DNA from 3 places in the Peribacillus sp. TH16 genome. Region 3 is predicted to be linked to each of the others. Evidence: riboswitches for the same ligand, from Rfam matches in the RefSeq annotation. Region 3 holds a riboswitch; each other region holds the start of a gene.
What was found. Region 3 has a riboswitch for thiamine pyrophosphate ahead of thiC (phosphomethylpyrimidine synthase ThiC). Riboswitches for the same ligand answer to the same signal wherever they lie in the genome.

Region 1: linked by a shared signal. The riboswitch ahead of tenA (thiaminase II) and the one ahead of thiC (phosphomethylpyrimidine synthase ThiC) in region 3 are both predicted to bind thiamine pyrophosphate.
Region 2: linked by a shared signal. The riboswitch ahead of JFV29_RS21160 (ABC transporter substrate-binding protein) and the one ahead of thiC (phosphomethylpyrimidine synthase ThiC) in region 3 are both predicted to bind thiamine pyrophosphate.

What each region holds. Positions count from the first base shown of each region.
Region 1 covers NZ_JAEKEM010000002.1:1,222,842-1,226,121, reverse strand. The annotation lists gene thiD (bifunctional hydroxymethylpyrimidine kinase/phosphomethylpyrimidine kinase) at 1-251, opposite strand, end outside; gene thiW (energy coupling factor transporter S component ThiW) at 220-741, opposite strand; gene tenA (thiaminase II) at 757-1,446, opposite strand; TPP riboswitch at 1,565-1,654, opposite strand; TPP riboswitch at 1,734-1,837, opposite strand; SAM riboswitch class I at 1,996-2,100, shown strand; gene JFV29_RS05880 (Fur-regulated basic protein FbpA) at 2,247-2,462, shown strand; gene JFV29_RS05875 (aspartyl-phosphate phosphatase Spo0E family protein) at 2,737-2,928, shown strand; gene JFV29_RS05870 (GNAT family N-acetyltransferase) at 3,018-3,280, opposite strand, start outside.
Region 2 covers NZ_JAEKEM010000009.1:1,469,701-1,472,980, forward strand. The annotation lists gene JFV29_RS21150 (ABC transporter permease) at 1-492, opposite strand, end outside; gene JFV29_RS21155 (thiamine-binding protein) at 489-773, opposite strand; gene JFV29_RS21160 (ABC transporter substrate-binding protein) at 785-1,789, opposite strand; TPP riboswitch at 1,921-2,030, opposite strand; gene JFV29_RS21165 (protein-glutamine gamma-glutamyltransferase) at 2,252-3,079, shown strand; gene rarD (EamA family transporter RarD) at 3,242-3,280, opposite strand, start outside.
Region 3 covers NZ_JAEKEM010000002.1:1,925,488-1,928,767, forward strand. The annotation lists gene JFV29_RS09305 (hypothetical protein) at 1-117, opposite strand, end outside; gene thiC (phosphomethylpyrimidine synthase ThiC) at 140-1,921, opposite strand; TPP riboswitch at 2,055-2,171, opposite strand; gene JFV29_RS09315 (HAD family hydrolase) at 2,322-3,110, opposite strand.

The DNA.
Region 1 (3,280 bases), 700 kb from region 3:
ATTTCTTTTGATCCAAGCATACCTATTTTTACTGCATCGACGTGTATATCTTCAAAAATAGCTGCAATTTGATCCGTTATGATACCTGTATCTATAGCTTGTACTGAACGTACCTCCATTGTATTTTGTGCCGTTACAGCTGTAATGACAGACATTCCAAAAACCCCATGTGCAGAAAATGTTTTTAAATCAGCTTGTATTCCAGCACCGCCCCCTGAGTCAGAGCCTGCGATGGTTAACGCTGTTTTCATAAAAAAACCCCTTCATATAATTATTTTTTAAAAGTATTTTCAGTAAAATGAAAGCTAAAATGGCACCTGCGAATGAACTAAGCATAAAAGCTGGTAAAAAACCAAAAATAGCTGCTTTTTCTCCCAATAGGAGGACAGCAAGGGGATAACAAGCTAGGGATCCAAGAATGCCGGTCCCTATCACTTCCCCTAAACAAGCGAATTTCAAGCTTTGTGTTTTTCGATAAAGGACGGCAGCCAATAGTGCACCGATCATGCTGCCCGGAAAGGCGAAAATTGAACCTGTACCAGACATGTTTCTAATGATGGAAACTAAAAAAGCTTGTGTTACCGCATAAGCCGGTCCCAATAAAACGGCTGTCATGACATTTGCCAGATGCTGAATCGGAAAGATTTTTGCAAATCCGGCCGGGATGAAAATGAATGAACTAGTTATGGTAGTAATGGCCGTGATCATGGCAGTCAACGTCATTTTCTTGATTGGATTCATCATCATGCCAACATCCTACAGTGGCCAATCCTGCTCATTTTGAACCATATCCCAGAATAAATATTCATAACGGGAAGTCACCAAAAAATGCTTCTCTAATCTAAGAAGTTCCTTTTCAGGCATGCCTTCTGTTAACTCTTCCAACAAAGCAATCAGCCATTTGTGTGCTTCACCGAATTCAGGAGACGAATATGATTTAATCCAATCAGCATAGCGATTGTTTTCTAATGCTTCACCATTTTGTTCTTTTAATAGCAAACCGATCTCATAATAATCCCAGGCGCATGGAAGGAGGCAGGCTATCAGGTCGGCCAAAGTCCCATTTTGGGCTGCATTTAGCATGTAACCCGTATAAGCTAGAGTGGTTGGAGTAGGTTCTGTATTTTCCAATTCGATTGAGCTGATTCCGAACTCCAAAGCATAATGTCGATGGATATCCATTTCTACTTGAAGGGTTTCATTCAAAATACTTGCAAACTTAGCCATGGTTTCGAGATTATGAGCTTTGATGACTCCTAACGCAAAGAGTTTGGAATAATCCATAAGATAGATATAGTCCTGCTTTAGGTAATAGGCAAATTTCTTTTCTGAAAGCGTCCCATCTCCAATCGCCTGAACAAAGGGATGTGTATGGTTCCTTTTCCAGATTCCTTTTGCCCGTTCATGAAGTCTATCACTGAAGGTTTCTAATTTTGTATTCTCCATGGTACATCCTCCTTGAAATTTAAAATTTACTAAAATTGTAAATAGTGCATACACTATCTGATCAACAAAAAAACCGCTCTCTGAAAGAAAGCGGCTGTTACCGAGGAAGAAGCAAATTCCTTCTTACAGCCTGCTTCCCTCCGCTGGTATGACCAGATCAGGTGCAAAGGGTTTGATTCTCAGCAAAAGTGCTCCCCTAGCAGTCTAATTATTCACCTTTTCCATCTGAAAAAAAAAACCGCTCCTGAAATACGGAGCGGGGCAGATGGATAAAGTCATGTGTTTAAAGACGATATCATCCACTTCCCTCCGCCGGTATGATCCGGTTCAGGTTCAAAGGGTCCGGAACAAATTCCATCTCAGTCTTAAAAAGACTCCCCTAGTGGTGTGAATGTATGTAATTACTGACATCATATCAGAAAGCCAGGAAATTGCAACCCAATTTGAATGGGGTCTATAGAGAATACCTATCAAAAAAAGGGAGAACCATGTGATTGACTTTTGAAGAATATTGGGATAAAATCATGTCTACATCATTTATATATTGAATTCTTATCCAGAGAGGTGGAGGGACTTGGCCCAAAGAAACCTCGGCAGCAGACCCATTTTGGGAACTGTGCTACATCCAACAAGCATACGCTTGGAAGATAAGAAGAGCCGAACGGACTACTGTAAGCCTCTTCTTGAATTAGAAGAGGCTTTTATTTTTGTGAAATAACGTTTAGTGACATAATAGAAAAGATATAATTTGGTGAAAATGATACCTGTTACTACAATTTAGCTCATATGAAGGCGGGCTGATGAAGACAAGGAAAGGAGCCATTTACATGGCAGAATTATTTAAGAGAATTGAACAGAGGAAGGCATTGCTGATTGAAGAGTTATTAGCGAATGGAGTTTATAAAACCTCTGATGAAAGACATCTTTATGATGTTCCTTTAAAAGTGCTTGAAGATGAATATAAGATTGTTATAAATAGACCTAATATCGAGTCTCCTTCAGAGTGGATGACATAGTAAGAGTTCTTAAAATACTTTACTATCTTAAAATATTATTTAATTTGATGAATATTATTAAAGCATTCGCAGTGTACATGAGTGAATGCTTTTTTATATTTGTCTAGAATATAAAATGTCACAAAAAAGACACAAACAGAGAATGGAATAGGCTTTTTGTCACATTTATTTTGTGGAATAACACATTTTAATTTCCATATATGGTTGATTTTAACTACTTATTTCTTTATCATAAAAGGTGTAAGAAAATTGAATAAATAGGAAGTGACTATAGATGCCCCCAAAGATAACCGTAGAAAGAATAGAAGAAAAGAGACGGGAAATGATTAAATTGGCAGCTGATTATGGTTTTACAAGCCTTCTAACTGTTCAAGCAAGTCAAGAATTGGATTCGCTGTTAAATGCTATAACAAATAAAAGAAAATCAGAATATTTTTTACTTAAAAAATTTTATAGTGATTTTTAAATTTCGTCAGTGACTTTAAAATAGATTCCTTCATTTAAACTAAAAAAGGCTACTGCTGAATGAAGGCAATAGCTTTTAAGTAATGAAATTCAAATATTAACACGCTTACCAAGGATTACTAAATCCCGTTCAATACCATCTAGCTCGGCAACTTGAGGTAAATGCGCCCATTCTTCAAAACCAAATTTAGAAAACAGTCTTATGCTCGGTGCATTGTGAGCAAATATAAAACCAAGTAGTGTCTTAACTCCTAATTTTGGACTCACTTCAATTGCCTTTTGAATCGAAATTTGTCCAATTCCTTTTCCCCGGAAATAATCATCAATATATATGCTGATCTCGGCAGTGGAAT
Region 2 (3,280 bases), on a different contig from region 3:
TAGTTGCATTTTCCCTGCTCCCATCATCTTGAAATAATGCTTAAGTTCATAAGGAGTCTGGCGAAAACCGTCCAATGAAGCAACAGCGAGAGGGAAAAAACATACGAGAGAAATCACAATCAGCTTCGGCAGCATACCAAAGCCAAACCAGATGACTAGAAGCGGCGCCAAAACGATGATAGGAATATTTTGTGATAGAATGAGAAGCGGATAAACCGCATCTTTTACACCAGGAAAAAGGTGTAAGAGAGCAGCAATTACTAAGCCAATACAGCTTCCAATAAAAAAACCAGATAATGCAAGGTTAGTAGTTGATATAAGGTGTCCAAAAAGGCTATGAAACGACTCTATTCCCTCGATAAAAATGGCTGATGGAGCAGGAAGTAGCCATTTTTCAACCTTTAATAAGCCTGTTGCTAACTCCCACACTATTAGCAACAATAATAAAAGAAAGAAGGGAGCCCCCTTCTTCCAAATCTTTCTTCCGCTCATGGCCGATATTTCTCCGTTAACGTATCCATCGTGATTCCGCTAGGCTGGTACAATATTTTCACTTGGGAAATGACATTCGGCGAACCTATTTCAATCATTCTCACATTCATTTTTTCTATAACGGCCAGAAGCTCAGAAAGCTCACCTTCCATTGTTGTTTCAAGCGGGTGCACCTCGTACTTGACACCTGATTCATCGATGATTTTGATCGCTTCATCGACTAAGGGGATGACATTTTCCCCTTTAGGAATAATTTGTATACTAATTAATGAGTTTGCCATTGTAGTTCCTCCTATTGTGGTAAAAATTCATTGGTAAATGCTTTCTCAGGATCGAAATCACCTTCAAGAAGATTATTTTCAGTCATCCACTCACTATAATTCTTCCAAATTTCAAGCTTTTGTTCACCCCATCTAGGAGCATCATCCTGATACTTAGATGCAAGCCACTTCTGGCTTTTCTTCACTAGCTTTTTATCTAGATCTGGTGCAGCCTTGATTAAAATGTCTGCCGCATCATCAGGATTCTTAATCGCAAACTGGTACCCTTTCGAAGTTGCCTCTACGAACGCTTTAACAGTATCTGGATCCTCTTTAATCATCTTTTCATTTGTGGTCAAAACAGGCGTATAGTAATCGAGCTTATCTGAGTAATCAGTTAAGTAAACCATATTCAGCTTTTCATTTCGCAATTCAGCCTCAATACCTGTCCATCCATAATAAATCCAAGCGAAATCAATATCTCTTTTCACTGAAGTGAAAAAATCCGAGTCGCCTGTATTTACTATTTCCACTTTATTTACATCCGCATTATCTTTTGTCATGAGAGATTCGATGATAGCCTTTTCAACTGGAGACCCCCAGCCACCATACGTTTTCCCTTCAAAATCCTTAGGTGTTTTAATATTTTTAGCCACAGGAGAAGCGAATCCTGAGGTATTATGCTGGATGACAGCCGCTAACGAAACAATCGGCACGCCTTGCACGCGAGCCTGTGTAATGCCCTCCTGGTAGCTCACGCCAAATTCTGATTTCCCTGAAGCCACAAGCTTATCAGCTCCTGCCTCACCTGGCATGATAATTTCTACATCCAGGCCTTGTTCTTTAAAATACCCTTTTTCCTTCGCTACATACAATCCTGTATGGTTTGTATTCGGTGTCCAATCGAGAACAACCGAAACCTTTTTTAATTCTTTATTGTCTTCATTTTTACCTGCTTCTTCCTTTTCAGTAGTGCCGCCAGCACCACATCCAGCTAAAAGGAATAACAAAGTTATCAGTGGCAATAATTTATTCACTATTTTTCCTCCTACACATTATATAAGGTCCATATGCCGAAACTTTATTGGGTGCCAGTCCCCATCCAAATAATAGATTAAAAAACAAAAACGCCCGAGGATGAATTCGGACGTTAACATACAAAACAGAAAGTCAGTCATGATATGTTCCCTCCGCTGGCATCATCCAGATCAGGTTCAAAGAGTCAGCATCTTAAGGACGCAATCTCAGCCAGCAATACCGGCTCCCCTACATTTCTTGCACATATGAACTTTTCTCTCTCATTATATCAATTCATACAGAAAAGGGAATACTAATTTGCTTCTTCTAACGATGGGCCATTCTGATCATCCTCAGTAATAGGAATAAAATTTGATCAGTATTGTTCAGCAACTCATATAATAATTATTATTACACTGTAGATAGTTCTTGAACTACTTGAATTAATCATTTAATTTTGTGACCAAGAGGTGGATATGATTATGATAAAAATTAATCAAAAATGGTTAGATGTCAGTCAAATCCAACCAGGTATAATATCTGAAAAAGCATTAGAAATTCTCCAATTAATGTGGAAATATCCGAATATTTTTGTATATAAGACAATGGAAGATCTTAAATTCGATATAGAGATGAGGCTGCAAGTCAATAAAGCTGCTGTTTCGTTAGATAAGAGTAATCCTGAATTTACAATACTCGAGGATTCTGTATGCAATGAACAATATTGGCGACTTACAAAAGATGGAGCATTTGAGCTTAAACCAAGCGTACCCCCTCATCTGGCACTTGAGGATATTTTCATAAACGGAAGTCTTTACGCTTTCGAATGCGGGACAGCGATTGTCATTGTTTTTTTAAAAGCTGTTTTAGATACGGTTGGTCCTAAGAATTTTGACCGTCTTTTTTCAGGCCTTACTCTTTATGACTGGCACTATCCGCAGAATTTGATTCTTCGAGTTCATGAAGGGACGGATTATGTACCAGGCGACTGTGTTTACTTCAAAAACCCAGATTACGACCCGAGCACTCCAGAATGGCAAGGGGAAAATGCGATATTCCTTGGAGAAAACCTCTTTTATGGCCATGGGATTGGGATTACCAATCAACAAGGAATCATCGATGAATTAAATAGCAATAGAAAGTGGAATGCCATCATATCAGCGTTCCTAACAAAGCATATTGTAAGCATAAATAGTTCCCACTATAGTCAATTCAAGCCAAATATCCCCCGTAATAACTCCGTGTCGCTTCATGACTGCCTATCCAATATAATTGTTTCTGAAATAGGCTCGAGAACTTTTCTAGCGTAGGATTAACCGTTTCTCTTATTAAAGATATAGATTTTGAATCACTTTTCGTTTATTTTAATAGCTTGTGAAACTCGACACTGACTAACAATTTTTTTCAGAGTGACGTGTATCACTATAAAAAAAACGCTTGGGAAATGGATTTCCTCAAGCGTTTTTTTCTTTTTATGCACCAAAGTTTCTTTTTTCTTTAAACCTACGTGT
Region 3 (3,280 bases):
ATTTTTTACAAATTCATGATTACAATTTTCCCGAAAAATACTCAGCTCTTTTTTAAGCTGATCCAGCTGATTTTCCAACTGTTTTATTTCAACTTTAATCTGGATTACTCGATTCATCGAATTCTCCTTTTCGTCCATATTATTGATAGATTTTTCCGTCTGTGTTTCTAAATTCATTCGCTTTTTCTTTCAAGCCTTCATCAATTACAGACTCAAAACCAAGCCCTTTTTCTTTAGCTAAATCACGAATATCTTGTGAGATTCTCATGCTGCAGAATTTAGGACCGCACATTGAACAAAAGTGAGCTGTTTTGGCACCCTCAGCAGGCAGAGTTTCATCGTGATATTCAACGGCTCTTTCAGGATCGAGCGATAGATTAAACTGATCTCTCCAACGAAATTCGAATCTTGCTTTTGAAAGGGCATCATCTCGTTTTTGAGCATTTGGATGGCCTTTTGCTAGGTCAGCGGCATGGGCTGCAATTTTATACGTAATAACCCCTATTCGAACATCCTCTTTATTTGGAAGACCAAGGTGCTCTTTCGGTGTCACATAACAAAGCATCGCAGTTCCAAACCAGCCAATCATGGCAGCCCCAATCGCAGAAGTAATATGATCGTAGCCAGGAGCTATATCAGTTGTTAGGGGTCCCAATGTATAGAATGGGGCTTCTTGACAAACTTCCAGTTGCTTATCCATATTTTCTTTAATTAAATGCATTGGAACGTGACCGGGCCCCTCAACCATAACTTGTACATCATGTTTCCAAGCAATCTTTGTTAGTTCACCCAATGTTTCCAATTCCGCAAATTGCGCCTCGTCGTTTGCATCTGCAATAGATCCAGGACGAAGTCCATCTCCTAATGAGAAAGATACATCATATGCTTTCATGATTTCACAGATTTCTTCAAAATGAGTATAGAGGAAGCTTTCTTCATGATGAGCCAGACACCATTGAGCCATAATAGAACCCCCACGGGAAACAATTCCCGTCATCCGCTTTGCTGTTAATGGGATATATCGCAGAAGCACACCAGCATGTATGGTAAAGTAATCAACACCTTGCTCAGCCTGCTCAATTAAAGTATCCCGAAAAACCTCCCATGTTAAATTTTCAGCGACTCCATCTACTTTTTCAAGCGCTTGATAAATCGGTACTGTTCCAACAGGTACAGGCGAATTTCTAATAATCCATTCACGGGTTGTGTGTATATTTTTTCCGGTAGAGAGATCCATGATGTTATCGGCTCCCCAGCGAGTGGCCCAAGTCATTTTTTCTACTTCATTTTCGATGGATGAACTAACCGCTGAATTCCCAATATTCGCATTTATTTTCACATGAAAATTACGTCCGATAATCATCGGCTCACTTTCAGGATGGTTAATATTAGCCGGTATAATGGCCCGCCCGCTAGCTACTTCATCTCGTACAAACTCAGCGGAAACACTTTCTCTAATCGAAATAAACTCCATTTCTGGGGTAATGATACCTTTACGAGCATAATGGAGTTGGGTTATGTTTCTCCCCTTCTTTGCACGCAAAGGATTTCTTATCAATCCCGGAAAAACTTCTGCTTTGGAATGAGACTCAACTTTTTTATACCCATTATCTTCTGGTTTTATTTTACGCCCCACATACTCTTCAACGTCTTCCCGTTCAAGAACCCAGTTGCGTCTAATAGGGTCAAGACCTTTACGAATATCAATAGAATACTCAGAATCCGTATAGAAACCGCTAGTATCATATACGCGTAGAGGTAAATTTTCCTCTTCACCAAATGCTCCTGTTGTGGGACTTAGTTTAATTTCACGCATAGGAACTTTTATATCAGGTCTAGACCCCTCTACATAAACTTTTTTACTTCCTGCAAAATTGGACATAATTGAAACGTTCATGTCATTTACTGAATTACTCATGATTTCATTTCTCCTTTTTAAGTTAGATTAAAAAGGACAAAATCCAATCCATTTTCGCACGAAAAAGCCAGGTCTCATATTTAAGACCCGGCTAAAGTTAGTATGACTACAGAAATGACCAAATTACATGTCATTGAATAGTAGATTCTAACTTCCCCACGCTGGTATGAACCAGATCAGGTCCTGAGGGTTAAGAAGCTTTAACGCGCTTCTCTCTCAGCCCAACTTTTATTGGACACCCCTAGTCTGAATAATATTAATTATTACATGGTAACTATATACCATCCATTTTGGTTTGTAAATAAATTCAAAGACCTATTATTTTAATGCCATGTTTTGAATTAAATAAAATCCCCTCCAAGTTAAGTTTTTTTGAACTTACTACTTGAAGGGGATATATCCGTTATTTATTTAGACTCTCAAGGATAGGAAAAAGCTCCTCTAAATGCGTAATTTCATAATTAGGGATGACTTCATTCCGTTCCTTATCATGACGGTTTATCCAAACCGATTTAATGCCTGCACGTGATGCACCAAGGATATCCGTCATTAAATTGTCGCCGACCATTAATACTTCATGCTTATCAAGCTCCATGATTTCTAATGCATGCTCGAAAATAGAAGCATCCGGTTTCCCACGTCCAAACGCGCCGGAAATAACGATTTGATCGAAATAAGGAACTAACTCAGGCGTGATTTCAAGCTTCGTATTTTGAAGCTCAGGCGAACCATTCGTCAGCAATAACAATTTGTACTTCCCTTTTAACTCATCTAACACCTGGAATGTTTCTTCATAAATAAATGGTTTTTTCCGTCTCTCAGCAGGGAAACGTTCTGCTAGCTCAAGACCAAATGCCGGGTCATCTATCCCTAATGCCTTCAAGCCTCTTGTCCATGCCTCTTTCCGATAAGCTGGTACAATCTCGGCCATCTTACGGAATTCATCATGATCATCTTGAAAATTACCCCAAAGTCCTTCAAACGGGTTGATACCGATCATTTGCGTAAATTCATATGTATCATAAGAAGAATAAAGCTCACGTGCTTCTTTCCGTACCGCTTCCTCAAACTCGTCAACATTCAAATCATATTTCGCCTTTGCCAATTCGCATGTCGCTATAAAAGCCTCTTTCACACTCTTCTGATCCCAAAGTAACGTATCATCTAAATCAAAAAAAACTGCCTTTACCAAAATGCTCACCCTCTTTTCCCTACCATTGAATTCGAAAAAATTACACTATTACAATAATAAACCACAACCATTAGAAAAAGAATAACTATCGGTAAAATGCCTTCATCTTTCTTTGAAATATCAAAAGGCTTACCCTATTTGCTCATGAAAACTTAAAAAAGTTCACATGC